One region of the Pedobacter sp. UYP1 genome, then DNA from elsewhere that is predicted to be linked to it. Evidence: riboswitches for the same ligand, from Rfam matches in the RefSeq annotation. Region 1 holds a riboswitch; each other region holds the start of a gene.

What was found. A riboswitch is a leader RNA that binds a small molecule or an ion and turns the genes downstream of it on or off. The one in region 1 is predicted to bind cobalamin.
Region 2: another riboswitch for cobalamin. It lies ahead of ABIB30_RS08225 (ABC transporter substrate-binding protein); the one in region 1 lies ahead of ABIB30_RS11930 (TonB-dependent receptor plug domain-containing protein).
Region 3: another riboswitch for cobalamin. It lies ahead of metE (5-methyltetrahydropteroyltriglutamate--homocysteine S-methyltransferase); the one in region 1 lies ahead of ABIB30_RS11930 (TonB-dependent receptor plug domain-containing protein).
Region 4: another riboswitch for cobalamin. It lies ahead of prpB (methylisocitrate lyase); the one in region 1 lies ahead of ABIB30_RS11930 (TonB-dependent receptor plug domain-containing protein).

Annotation. Positions count from the first base shown of each region.
Region 1 is NZ_JBEPPL010000004.1:410,013-413,618, reverse strand. Features, by position in the region: gene ABIB30_RS11935 (YncE family protein) at 1-361, opposite strand, end outside; gene ABIB30_RS11930 (TonB-dependent receptor plug domain-containing protein) at 385-2,424, opposite strand; cobalamin riboswitch at 2,520-2,710, opposite strand; gene ABIB30_RS11925 (polyphosphate kinase 2 family protein) at 2,751-3,606, opposite strand, start outside.
Region 2 is NZ_JBEPPL010000003.1:88,698-92,303, reverse strand. Features, by position in the region: gene cbiB (adenosylcobinamide-phosphate synthase CbiB) at 1-754, shown strand, start outside; gene ABIB30_RS08230 (AAA family ATPase) at 762-1,298, shown strand; cobalamin riboswitch at 1,344-1,520, shown strand; gene ABIB30_RS08225 (ABC transporter substrate-binding protein) at 1,548-2,717, shown strand; gene ABIB30_RS08220 (iron chelate uptake ABC transporter family permease subunit) at 2,730-3,606, shown strand, end outside.
Region 3 is NZ_JBEPPL010000003.1:49,175-52,780, forward strand. Features, by position in the region: gene metE (5-methyltetrahydropteroyltriglutamate--homocysteine S-methyltransferase) at 1-1,546, opposite strand, end outside; cobalamin riboswitch at 1,729-1,914, opposite strand; gene mgrA (L-glyceraldehyde 3-phosphate reductase) at 1,979-2,983, opposite strand; gene ABIB30_RS08030 (BF3379 family histone-like protein) at 3,044-3,223, opposite strand; gene ABIB30_RS08035 (response regulator transcription factor) at 3,448-3,606, shown strand, end outside.
Region 4 is NZ_JBEPPL010000001.1:715,282-718,887, forward strand. Features, by position in the region: gene prpC (bifunctional 2-methylcitrate synthase/citrate synthase) at 1-835, opposite strand, end outside; gene prpB (methylisocitrate lyase) at 828-1,727, opposite strand; cobalamin riboswitch at 1,922-2,115, opposite strand; gene ABIB30_RS03175 (TonB-dependent receptor) at 2,395-3,606, shown strand, end outside.

The DNA.
Region 1 (3,606 bases):
TACCAGTTTTAGCATTTAAAACCTCTATTTTATTAGAAAGATTCACAACTACGTATACTTTAGAACCATATACACCGATATCATTACCCACATCGCCCAAGCCCTTAACGATTTCAGGATTGGCCTGGTTATAGATATTCCGGCTATAGTAACCAGAAGAAAAATCAAGGTAATCCAATGAGGCTTTATTCATATTCATATTGCCTTCATTGAGCAGATAAAGGCCTTTTACAGGACCAGATGGTGTTGGTTCCAGTATTTCGACTTGTTCAGGAGCCGGCTGGGGGTCCTTCCTGCACGAAAACAGGGATGCTGACACCATAACGGCCAGTGATAAACGATAAAGGAGCTGTTTTTTCATGTTTGATTATTTAAGGTTATATTTTAATAAGAGTAAGCTATGGTGAAACGGTAAGAGCGGCCGGGCATCGGAAAATTGGCAATCACATCGTAATATTGATTCAGGAAGTTGCTTACTTCGGCAGAAAAACGAATGCGGTCATGCTTCAACACTTTGGTATAATGAAAGGCAATATCATGCGTATACCAGGCAGGTACATAGTTATATACATTATTGGATCCCTGATTAAACCGTTGACCAACATAGATATAACTATAATTCATGGCCAGGTTTTTCCAGTCAGCGCCCAAAATAAAAGAACCACTGTTGACAGGTGTGTATACGATCTGATTTCTATAATTCAAGTTCTTATCCGTTACGTTCAGTGCTTGCTGATAAGTATAAGTTAACCCGGTAGTCAAGGAAAGATCCGTGGCGATATTCCATGCGGTCTGTACATTCACATCCAACCCTTTAATTTCTACCCTGCCTAAGTTTTGCATGCTCCAGCGGAAAAGGTTTGCGCTGGGTACAGCAACAATTTTGTCTTTTACCTTATTGTAATAAGCGTCAGTTTGAATCGATATTTGTTGTAATCTCTGTCCTTTAAATGTCTTGATATAGGTCAGTCCCAGATCATATTGTTTGGTATATTCTGGTTTGAGCAATGTATTTCCGATAGCGGTATAATACAAATCGTTAAAAGTAGGCATACGAAAAATGCTCTTGTAAAAACCGCGTATACGGAATTCCTTCAAGTTGTCAAATGGCTGCCATGAAACCATTACTGTAGGCGTAAGTTCATTTTTGTTTCCCGCAGAAAAAAACTGTTTTACTTTATCATTTACATAAGTGCTCAGTAAATTGGCCTGCACATCTATTCTCTCAAAATGGATTTGAGTAGCTAATGCTGTCAAAAAGGTATTTCTGGTGGGATAAGCAAAGTAGTCAAGATTTGCATCCAGCGTGTTATACTGATAATCACCAGATAAAACCACATCCCAGAACGAATTGATTTTATAGCGGTTGGTCAGTGACAAATAAAGCTCCCGCTGTTTGAATCTGTTATCCAGGAATCCATCGTCTTTAACAAAATCCGGATCCAGATACCGCACATAATCTTGTGCATATTTTGCCGAGGCCATCAAGTTATATCTACCCGCCTCTTTTTTATAGCTGGACTGAACAAAAAAGCTCTCATTCCATAAGCGCTGAGTGAAGTCATATCTATTGCTGACAATTGCACCAGGCAATCCCTGATGATCTTTATAGTAATATACTTTGGCTGCCCAAACACTACTGTCTTGCAATTTGCCATTCAATCCTGCCTCTAAACGCATCGTTTCGATGTCGGCATTCTTTCTTACAAATGTGCTGTCATAAACTCCATTGGTATACCTGAACTTATAGCGCCCATTAGCATTTTTATATTCTGTACTCAAAGAAGCCGAAATGGCATTGCTGATTTTATGCTGCCACAACATGCTTGGATTAATCAGCCCAAATGAGCCTCCTTTAACAGAAGCTTTAACATGATCGGTTTGCCCATTTTCAAATTCAAGATGTTTAGCGTTCAGGTATAGAGAACTTCCGGAGGCGAAACCTCTTGCAGATTGGAAAATGGTACTCTTCTGTCCATTATAAAGTTCTATTTCTTCGATATTGTCTAAGGAAAACTTGCCCAGATCGACTTGCCCGTTTTGTGCGTTTCCTAATTGTACACCATCATAAAATACGGCAGTGTGATTAGTTCCCATACTTCTGACGTTTATCGTCTTTAAACCTCCTATCCCTCCGTAATCTTTCAATTGTACACCAGAGAAAAACCGGATCGCATCTGCAACCGATAAACTGTTTAATCTTTCGAGATCTTTACCGGATAAAATTTGTAATGGGGACGCAGAAAGCTGGCGTTTGCCAAGTTTTATAGCACGAATAGAAACTTCTTTCAGCTCATTCGCCTTTTTTACGGAGTCGGTTTGTGCTGAAGAACTAAAGGGCACAAAAACCCCAAGCCATAGTATAGCAGAAAAGCCGAAAAAAGAATTACAGATGCCATCAAAGGCAAATTTTCTTTTAGTCATTTTGTTGTGAGGGTTACCCACAGCAAACAGCAGATTAAGGAAATGATTACGTCAATAAAAAGCACTCACCCCTAGCTTCAATCCCCGAAAGCTATGAAATTATAAGGCTAGAGGCAGGTCTTCTGACTTACTCCCGGATATTCATGCCTTCCCCATATTTATAACATGAGTGGCTGGATACGAATTCCGTTTAGGAGCTTACAGCTGCGGGACAGTTATGGATTTACACCATATTCCCTTTTAATCCAGATCGTTGAGATCAGGAACCAAAAGCGACGCAAAGTTATTAAAATAAGCGACATAGCATGACATGCTATTTAATTTTTTTACTCCTCCCCCATTAATTTTTTCTTGTACCCTTCTAATTTTTCCATTTCCTCAGCGGGCAGTACAGGATATTTGAGTTTCATCCCTTTGAAAGTTTCTTCAAGGATCTGGCTGATGGTCAAACGGGCGAACCATTTTTTATCAGCCGGGATAATATACCAGGGTGCATTTTTAGTCGATGTTTCTGTAATCGCATCTTCGTAAGCTACCATATAATCTTTCCAGAGTGCTCTTTCAGCAATATCTGCAGAAGAGAACTTCCAGTTTTTTGAAAGATCATTTATTCTGTCCAGAAAACGCACTTTTTGTTCTTCCTCTGAAACATAAAGAAAGAACTTAAGAATTATCGTTCCATTCTCAGTCAGTTGTTTCTCGAAATTACGAATGCTTTCATACCGCGCTTTCCAAAAGTTTTTATCTACTTTTTTAACATCCTCATAACCCGGAATTCTTTCATTTAATATATATTCAGGATGAACCTTACAAACGAGTACATTCTCATAATGTGACCGGTTATGAATACCAATCCGCCCTCTTTGTGGCAACGCTAAATAGTGCCTCCATAAAAAGTCATGTGCATATTCATTAGCATTAGGCGTTTTAAAACTAAATACCTGGCAACCCTGTGGATTTAAACCAGACATCACATGCGAGATTGCACTATCCTTTCCTGCGGCATCCATCGCCTGAAAAATGATCAGTACTGAATGTGAATTTTCAGCATATAATGTTTCCTGATGATTGCTTAATTTCTCCTTTACAGAGGCAAGTGTAGCCTTACCAACCTTCTTACCCAGGTCTCCATTATAATGGGTACTGTAGTCTTTTAACTTTATCTTTTGACCTGCGGGCGCT
Region 2 (3,606 bases), on a different contig from region 1:
TTTATGTTCCGGAACATTTTTAGTTTTTTATGGAGCGATCCATTTTATGCTAAGCCATAGTGTACCTGTATATTTTCTGTTTGCCACTGCCTTTGTCTATTACGCTCTGGCTAATAAAGGACTAATTACAGAAGGGAAACAAGTTTTTGATATTTTGAAATATAAAGGGCTCGAAGCCGGGCGGAAACGTTTATCCCGTATTGTAGGGCGCGACACCTCAAATCTGGACGAACAACAGATCCGTGTAGCCGTATTTGAAACTATGTCAGAAAACCTGAGCGACGGCGTAATTGCACCACTATTTTTCTACTTTATCGCTGGTATCCCTGGTATGCTTACTTATAAAATGATCAATACACTGGATTCCATGATCGGTTATCGGAATGAGAGGTATGAATATTTTGGAAAATTCGCAGCACGTCTGGATGACGTTGCCAACTTTATTCCGGCAAGAATAACAACTGTATTGATGCTGCTGGTAACTTTTAGTATGCGGGGCTGGCAATACGTGATGAAATATGGACATCAACATAAAAGCCCGAATGCTGGTTATCCTGAAGCGGCACTCGCCGGAATACTGGATGTTCAATTTGGAGGCCCGAATGTTTACCATGGGATTTTGGTTGATAAACCACTTATCGGTAGCAACAGCCGGGAAATTAAACACGAAGAATTCAAAATAGTGAGCAGTATCAATCAGGGTGTTTGCCTGCTCATGGTTTTGTCCATCAGTATTTATTTCTTTCAGCTCTAACCACTCCATGATCAGTCCAGTACAAAAATATATCATTAGCGGAGGGCCCGGCTCAGGGAAAACAACCTTGATTAACGGATTGCAGCAACAAGGTTATTTTTGTTCTGAAGAAATATCCAGAAAGATGATCATTCAGGAGAGCGCAAAAGGATCATTCTGTTTGCCCTGGATAGATATTTCCTGTTTTTCAGCTAAAGTTTTACGAGAAATGATTCTTTCCTGGAATCAGGCACCTGCAGATCGCATTGTTTTCTTTGACCGTGCTATTCCTGATATTATTGCTTACCTGGATGTAGCTGAGGTCGCTGTCCCGAAAGAATATTATACTGCTTTAGGGCTTTACCCTTACCACAAACAGGTTTTTATACTCCCGCCATGGGAAGCTATTTATGTGAATGACAGTGAGCGCTGGCAAACCTTTGAAGAGGCTGTACTCCTAAATGAAGCTATCAGGAAGGCATATATTGCCTGCGGATTTGAGCTGATTGATGTTCCCAAAAACTCACTGTCAGAGCGCATTGCATTTATCCTCGATTTTATCTAGGTTTGCAGTCTTAAGGCTGCATTTTAGGGAAGCATCTGTTTTAAGCTCATTAAGACTTGAACAAGTGCCTGTAAAATGCTTTAAGGGAATCCCGGCGTAAATCCGGAACAGTCTCCGCTGCTGTAAACCTCATTATTGAACTGCTGTTAATACCACTTTCGCAAAGAAGGGAAGGTTGCAGTTTGAGGAAGTCAGAAGACCTGCCTTATGAATAGTTATTAAATGCTTTCGGAAGAAAGGCTAAACTTTATGATGAAAAAAACAAATTATTCATCATTCAGAGGAATATTCCCCTGTCTGATCGTTTCTCTGTTGCTGATAACCTCTTGCAAACAGAACCAGTCTGGTCAAAAACATACCTCCGCAAAAACCGGCAGTGCAGCAATTAAATACGCCAAAGGCTTTAATATCGACTATTATGATGACTATAAACTGGTCAGTATTTATTCCGGTATGGGGGCACATGCAGATACTGTTCAATATGTTTTATTAGCGAAAGGGGCGAAGGCTCCTGAAGGCTATAAAAAAGCACAGCTGATACAAATCCCTGTCCAGAGCTTAATAGCGATGTCATCTATGCATATCGCATTAGCTGATTTTGCAGGTTCAGCAAATGCGATAACAGGTTTGGGGAGCTTGAAATATGTAAGTTCTGAAACCGTAAGAAAAAACATAACTGCGGGTAAAGTCAAAGAAGTAGGCATAGACGGAACCATGAACGATGAAATGCTGATCAGTATGAAACCGGGCCTGGTGATGGTGATGGGTAGCCCTGATGCTAAATTCAGTAAATACGAAACGCTGACCGGCGCGGGTGTACCCGTAATGCTCAACTCTGAATGGCTGGAAACTACACCGCTTGGCCGTGCAGAGTGGGTTAAATTAATGGCCGCATTGATGGATAAAGAAGACTACGTCAATACTAAATTTGAGGCAGTCGAGAAAGAATATAACCGCCTGGCAGCAATAGGAAAAAAGGCGGTGACCAAACCAACACTGGTTTGTGGTATGCCTTACAAAGGGACCTGGTATGTACCAGATGGTGACAGTTACATGGTTCAGTTTCTTAAGGATGCCGGTACAAATTATAAATGGGCGGATGTCCATGGAAAAGGTAGTTTGCCACTTAATTTTGAAACTGTTGCCCCAGTTGCTTTACAGGCAGATTTCTGGCTGAATGTGGGAACTGTAGATAGTAAAAATGATATCAAAGCAATAGACAGCCGTTATGCTGATTTTAAACCATTCAAAGAAAGTCACATTTTTAATTTTAATAAAAAGGTAAATGATATTGGTTCCAATGATTATTGGGAATCCGGAGCTGTTAATCCACAGCTAATCTTAAGCGACTTAATCAAGATCTTTCATCCCGAATTACTACCAGATTACCAGCTCGTTTATTACAAGCAATTGAATTAATTCCTTAAGAAATTGAACAAAATAAAAGTTTTAGTATTGCTGGCCATATTAGTGGTGGCATTCCTGCTTGATGTAGCCCTTGGTTCCGTCCACATCCCTTTAAAAGACGTGATCAAGGTCTTATTTACCCCAGATGCAGGAAATGATACCTGGGTTTATATCATTGAAAAAATCAGGTTGCCTAAAGCATTGACAGCCATTATTGTGGGCTGTGGCTTATCTGTAAGCGGTTTACAAATGCAAACACTTTTCCGCAATCCGCTAGCTGGGCCCTCAGTTTTAGGGATTACTGCCGGTGCCAGTTTAGGGGTGGCCCTGGTCATGCTTTCAGCCGGGAGTATTACCAGTTTATATACCATTAAAGAACTGGGTATTTCGGGAAGCTGGTTAATTATTGTGGCTTCCTCTTTAGGAGCAGCATTGATCATGATTCTGATCGTATCCATTTCCTCTTCTTTAAAAGATAATGTTATTGTATTGATTGTCGGCGTGATGATTGGGAATATCACACTTTCAGTAATTAGTATCTGGCAGTATTTTAGCTCACCTGAGCTGATTAAAGATTATTTGCTTTGGACATTTGGTTCTTTGGGCGGGGTAACTGGCGGGCAGCTGTTAATTCTGGCCGTTGTTGTTTTTGCTGGCTTATTCATCTCATTCTTGTCTTCTAAATTGCTGGATGCTTTATTACTGGGCGACAATTACGCCAAAAGTATGGGTTTAACTGTAAAGCGTGCGCGGATGCTGATTATCGGCAGTACAAGTATTTTAGCGGGAGGGATCACCGCCTTTTGCGGTCCAATCGGTTTTATAGGGATAGCTGTACCACATTTAGCAAGAGCTTTATTCAATACTTCAAGCCACCGTATTTTAATACCCGCTTGTTGTC
Region 3 (3,606 bases), on a different contig from region 1:
CAAAACCAGCAAGCTGCTCTCCAAAATATTCAACCATATCATTCCGCTCAAACTCACCATGGACAAGCACATCAATGCCTGTATCTTCCTGGAAATGTATCGTTTCTTCGGTCTCTTTTTCGATCAGCTTGTCGTATTCAACCTGCGTTAAATCACCCTTTTTAAATTTAGCTCTCCAGCTGCGGACTTCAGGAGTCTGCGGAAAAGAACCAATCGTAGTCGTAGGGAATAACGGCAGATTTAAGGCATTTTGCTGCGCAATTTTACGGTTTGAATAAAGAGTTAATCTATTTTCATCTTTTTCAGTTACTCCAGCAATACGATTTTTCACCGCATCATTATGAATTAAAGCTGAAGTTCTGCGACTTTGATTCGCAGCAACGTTATCCTGTAAAGCCGTAATTGCATTATTTGAAGGCGCTTGACCAGCCAACTGCTTCAGGTTAACTATTTCATCAACCTTCTGACGGGCAAAAGCAAGCCATTGTTTGATTTCTGGCTTCAGCGTTTTCTCATTGGTCTCCAATGTTAAATCACAAGGAGAATGAATCAATGAACAAGAAGGTGAAACTAAAACCCGTTCCTCACCTATTCTCTCTATCGCCAGGTTTAACTGCGAAAGTGATTGCTGAAAATCATTTTTCCATATATTTCTTCCATCAACCACCCCTAAAGATAATTTCAAATGACCAGGAATGGCTGACAAAACACGTTCCAATTGCTCAGGAGCTCTAACCAGGTCAATATGCAATGCCGTAACCGGAAGCGATGCTGCCAAGTCCAGGTTATCTTTTAATCCTTCAAAATAAGTAGTTAGAAGAACTTTCAGGTTTGGAAACTGTTTTTTGATTTCCTTATAAACATAAGTATAAGCATCTTTTTCCTGCTGCGTTAAATCCAGCACCAGGAAAGGCTCATCAAACTGTACCCACTCTACCTGCTGTGCGTCTAACTCTTTTAAGATTTCCAGGTATACTGGCAGCAGATTTTTGATCAGTTCAATCCTGTGGAAACCTTCTTGCTTTTCCTTTCCTAAAAGCAAATAAGAAACAGGGCCGATAATTACCGGTTTGGTTTTTACCCCAAGTCGTTTGGCCTCATTATATTCATTGATAATTTTCTGAGAAAAAAGCTTGAAAGTCTGATCCTTATAGAACTCCGGTACAATATAATGGTAGTTGGTATCAAACCACTTGGTCATTTCCATCGCAGTGATATCAATACCGTCTTTCTGATAGCCCCTTGCCATCGCAAAATAGAGATCAAGCTCCGTATTAGCTTTGTTTAAAATAACTTCGTGGTAGCGTTTTGGAATTGCGCCAACAGTCAGAGAAAGATCCAGTACCTGATCATAAAAAGAGAAATCATTTGACGGAATAAGGTCTATACCTGATTCCTGCTGAAGCTTCCAGTTATTTGCACGGATTTCTTTTCCTGCTTGTAATAGGCTTTCAATAGATGTTTTGCCCGACCAGTAAAGTTCACTGGCTTTTTTGAGCGCTCTGCTGCTACCTATTCGCGGATAGCCAAGATTGTTTGTTAGCATTTTCATTGCTTTTTAAATGATAAAAAAATCAGTTAAAAGCTCTTTTAAGCTAAATGTTCACAATGTTTTATAAAAGAAGAGATCACATGCATGCACCAAAGCCCCCCTTAAACGTAAACTATACGCTCAGCAGCCAACAAAAAATGCATCATATCTGACCAAAAGCTTCATTTCGCGAAAGCATTGTCAATTCGGAACAGGCAGGTCTCCTGACTTGTAACATTTTTGCCATCCTTCCCATCCCGCAGGACAGTGGATATTATTCCGGCAAAAACTGTGAAGTTACTTACAGTTGCGCGACAGCTCGTGATTTGCACACGATTCCCTATTAATCTGCGTTAAGCAGAACCTTTTCCGTTTGATGAAGAAAAAATAGTAAAGAACTTAATCAACTCAAATATAATTGAAATTAGAATGTATCGGTCAGTAAAATCAGTTTTTATCTGAATTAGATAAAACATGTTCAATCAGACTCAGTTCCTCTTCGCTAAAAGATAGCTGATCAAGGCATTGAATTGAATCTGCAAGCTGTTCTGGCCTGCTTGCCCCTACCAATACAGAAGTGATCCGGTCATCTCTTAAAATCCAGGATAAAGCCATCTGTGCAAGGCTCTGTCCACGTTTAACCGCTAAAGTATTTAACTCCTGTAACTGATGAAGACGTTCCGCCGTAATCTGATTTTCCTGTAAGAACCCATGTGGCTTTGCTGCCCTTGAATCTTCAGGAATACCATGCAGGTATTTATTCGTGAGTAAACCCTGGGCCAATGGTGAAAATGGAATACAGCCCACACCTTGTTCACCCAGCAAGTCTAATAACCCGCCCTCTATCCATCTCTCAAACATGGAATATTTAGGCTGATGAATTAAGCAGGGGGTTCCTAATTCTTTTAAAATACGTAATGCTTCAGCCGCTTCAGGCGCAGCATAATTTGAAATTCCGACGTATAAAGCCTTTCCCTGACGAACCATTAAATCAAGGGTAGCCATTGTTTCTTCCAGAGGCGTTTCCGGATCCGGACGATGGTGATAAAAGATATCTACATAATCAAGTCCCATACGTTTTAAACTCTGGTCCAGACTGGAAACTAAATATTTTTTAGACCCCCAGTCCCCATAAGGACCATCCCACATCGTATAACCAGCTTTAGAAGAAATAATCATTTCATCCCGGTAAGCCGAAAAATCCTGCTTTAAAATCGTACCGAAATTCTCTTCTGCCGATCCAGGAGGCGGGCCATAATTATTTGCGAGGTCAAAATGTGTGATTCCACTATCAAAAGCGAGTTTTACAATATTTCTGGAATTTTCCAGCTGATCAACGTGTCCGAAATTGTGCCATAATCCTAAAGAGATGGCAGGTAATTTTAAACCACTTTTACCGCAACGGCGGTATTGCATTTGAGTATAACGTTCAGGGTTGGCTAGGTATGGCATAGAAAAAGGTCAAAAAAAGAGGGTAATAAAACCCCCTCTTCAGGTAAGGTTGTGCTAAATTTATTTAGCTGTGTTTTTTTTCTCAGTTACTTCAGTACGGATATCCTGAGCAAGAACTTTTAAATCCTGCATTGCTTTACGTACTCTTGTTCCTGCTGCACTATTACCTGCAGAATAAAACTTCTCAGCATCAACTTCAACAGAAGCAAGCAATTCTTTTAGTTTTGAAAATTTTTCCATGTTTTAATTTTTTATACAGAGCCAAATATATAACTTTTGGGAATTAAACATACAGAACAGCCTTTTAATTGCTATCATATCTGATAAATAAGCTATAATCGTCTTTTCGCAAGCAGAAGAAAAATGACGCTGTAATTTCACACCGGTCAAAATTTGTACCTATTTTTGTTCACTGAATGATTAACCATCTTCAACAAAAAATAAAGAACAGGATATAAAGCCTTATGAATAAAAAGATATTAGTATTGGAAAAGAACAGAGATATTCTTGAACTGATTAATATTGTACTCACAGATGAAGGTTATCATGTTGACTTGCTATCCTCAGAAAAAGAAATATTTGAACATATCAGAAATTTTCAGCCTGATGCAATTCTGCTGGAT
Region 4 (3,606 bases), on a different contig from region 1:
TTGGATCTGAAATGGTGTAAACTGGATGGCCAAATCCAATAATCACTTCTTTGTTAGCTACACGCTTGCGAATATCTTCTTCAGCCTCATCTGGCGAATTATAGCGGCTCTGTATATCAAAAGCAACTTCATTCGCGCCACCATGTTTAGGCCCGCGCAATGCACCTATTGCCCCTGTGATAGCCGAATAAATATCAGAACCTGTTCCCGCAATTACCCGGCTGGTAAACGTAGAAGCATTAAACTCGTGTTCTGCATATAAGTTAAGTGAGATCTGCATCGCATCTACCCACGACGCTGAAGGTTTACGGCCATGTAAAAGATGTAAGAAATGTCCACCAATTGAATCATCATCCGTTTCCACTTCTATAATTTTCCCATTATGTGCATAATGATACCAATATAAAAGTGCAGAACTGAAACAAGCCAGCAGCTTATCGGCAATATCTCTGGTTCCGGCAATATTATGATCATCCTTTTCAGGCTGTATGCTGCCAATTGCTGATACCGTGGAGCGCATTACATCCATTGGATGCGCAGCCGCAGGTATCTGCTGTAAAATGTTCTTAACCGAATTAGGCAGTCCCCGAAGTGACCTTAACTTAGTCTTGTAATTTGTCAATTGTGGTTTAGTAGGTAAAGAACCGTAAATAAGCAGGTAAGCTACTTCCTCAAATTCGGCTTTTTCTGCTAAGTCCAGAATATTATAACCCCGGTAATGTAAATCATTCCCATTTTTCCCTACGCTGCATAAAGCAGTATTCCCTGCTACAACGCCCGAAAGTGCTACACTTTTCTTCGGTTTGAACGTTGGCGTCTCCTGGTTATCAATCATTTTTCTGTGCTTTAAAAAGATTATCTAATTTTTGCTCGTAATTGTGGTATCCTATACTTTGATAAAGTTCTTCTCTGGTTTGCATAGTATCCAGCACATTCTTTTGTGTACCATCTTTCCGGATGTGCTGATAGACATTTTCAGCAGCTTTATTGGCTGCGCGAAAAGCAGATAATGGATATAATATCAAACCTACACCTGCATTTTTAAGTTCGTCAACAGTATACATCCGGATCATCCCAAACTCAGTAATATTGGCCAGGACAGGAATTCCTGTAGCATCTACAAATTTTTGATAATAAGAGAGATCTGGTACGGCCTCTGCGAAAATGAAATCTGCTCCTGCTTCTTTATAGGCAACAGCTCTTTCCAATGTTTTTTCCAGCCCCTCTATTGCAAAAGCATCCGTTCTGGCGCCAATCACAAAATGTTCATCAGTTCTGGCATCTACAGCAGCTTTCAAACGATCTACCATTTCTGCTTTACTCACCACTTCTTTACCTGGGCGGTGGCCACAACGTTTCGCTCCTACCTGATCTTCGATATGAAGCGCAGCAGCACCAGCTTTGATCAGTGATTTCACAGTACGGGCCACATTAAATGCAGATGGGCCAAAACCTGTATCCACATCGACCATCAGCGGCAAATCGCATACATTGGTGATCCGCCCGATGTCAATTAGTACATCTTCCAGCGTAGTAATTCCCAAATCTGGAATTCCTAATGAGCCGGCAGCTACGCCTCCACCTGAAAGATAAATTGCATTGAATCCTGCTTTTTGTGCTAATAAAGCATGATTAGCATTGATCGCTCCCACAATTTGAAGGGGACTTTCTGTTTTTAAAGCCTCCCGGAATTTTTGACCGGGGGTTTTAGGGTCGTTTGTTTGCATCGTCAGTTTTTTTTGAAAAATTAGCTTCGGTTAAAAATGTTCTTAGATTTTTAATACAATGCTGCTGACAGGAAGATTTTAAGAAAAGACGGATTATAAAAATACGCGGCAATACAAACACATGAATATCAGGGACGTATTTTTCCAGGTAAGAATAAACACCTTTCAGACTAAAAGCTTCGAATCGCGAAAGCATTGTCCATTCGGAACAGGCAGGTCTCCTGACTTGTAACAATTTTCATCATCCTTCCCATTCTATCGGTAGAACAGTGGATATTTTTGGATGAAAACCTTTTTTTTGTTACTTACAGTTGCGCGACAGTTCGTGATTTACACACGATTCCCTATTAATCTACAATGAAGTATTACCATTTCCGTTTGATGTAATATGCAAAGAACAGTTTTGCAATGTAGAAAATAAAACCAAATAAAATTAGCTTAACACCGTTAAATTGCTCGCTTTAATTTCATATAACTTATCTGTTACGTTTTTTTAAAGCACACAAACATCATTTAAACACAATTGAAGCATTTTCAAAAGGCATGAATTAGTCTTGCCGCTACAACCTGCAAGACTATCTCTTTGATCAATGTAGACTAGCGTAAAGATGTCATAACATCAACTTCATATACGCAGAACATCTTTGTCAAAAAAGAGAATATTTATATGAAAATTATGTCCACCAGCTTTAAAAAATTGTTTGGTTTACTTATTCTGTTCACCCTGTCAGCAAGCACTTTAAAAGCACAGCTAACCCTAAGAGGTAAGATCGATACTCAAGAAAGCAGTCGCTTGATAGAAGGTGCTACAATTACCCTGAACCCTGTGCACAAAATGGCCAAATCTGCTTCGGATGGCTCGTTTGTACTCACAGGTTTGAAGACCGGAGTATACCAGCTGGAAATTTCAAGTGTTGGCCTTATTAAGTTAACTAAAACGATTAAATTGAGTAAAGACACTGTAATCACAGTGATGATGACCGATAACTCATCTAACTTGAATGAAGTTAGTATTTCAGTTGGTAACAGAGGAAAAAGCAGAAGTATCATCAAATCGCCAGTCCCTGTTCAGCTCATCTCTTCTCAGGAGATTAAAACTTCTGGTTATACCAACACCGCTGAATTGATACAAATGCTTGTTCCTTCATTTACCCAGAATCGTATTGTAAGAGGTGATGGGTCAGAAACGATCAGGCCTAGTACCATGCGTGGTATGGGAACCGATCAGATGCTAGTGTTAGTCAATGGAAAAAGAAGACATATCAGTGCTTTTCTGATTGCTGACAATACTGGTGTCGATTTAAATGCGGTTCCAGTATCGGCTATTGAATCTATCGAAGTATTAAAAGATGGTGCAGCGGCTATTTATGGATCAGATGCGATTGCCGGTGTCATCAATATCATTCTGAAGAAAGATACCGGGGGCAGTGTTGATGTCCAAAGCGGAATTACTTCCAGAGGAGATGGTTTCAATTCAAAGGTTGGAATAGACAAAGGCTTCGCTTTAAAAAATAATGGTGTACTTAATGTCGCTGTACAAGGATTATATGCAGAAAAAACCGTCAGGGCTGGTGCTGATTTAAGAAAGCAGTATTTTGGAACTATTAAAAATGCAGCCGGTAATGTGACTTATTCAGACCCCGTGGGCGATGCAAAAAATGCCGCATACGCTGCCGATCCAAAAGTGACTATGATTGAGGGAGACCCGCAGAAAAAGGTGTTGGGAACAATGATCAATTATTCACAGCCTTTAAAAAATGAAGGCAAAATCTATGCATTTGGAGGTGTAAATTATAACAATACTTTAAATGGAAGTAACCGTTTCAGATTACCAAGTGATGATGGTACGGTGCGTTCTATCTATCCAGACGGCTTTTTA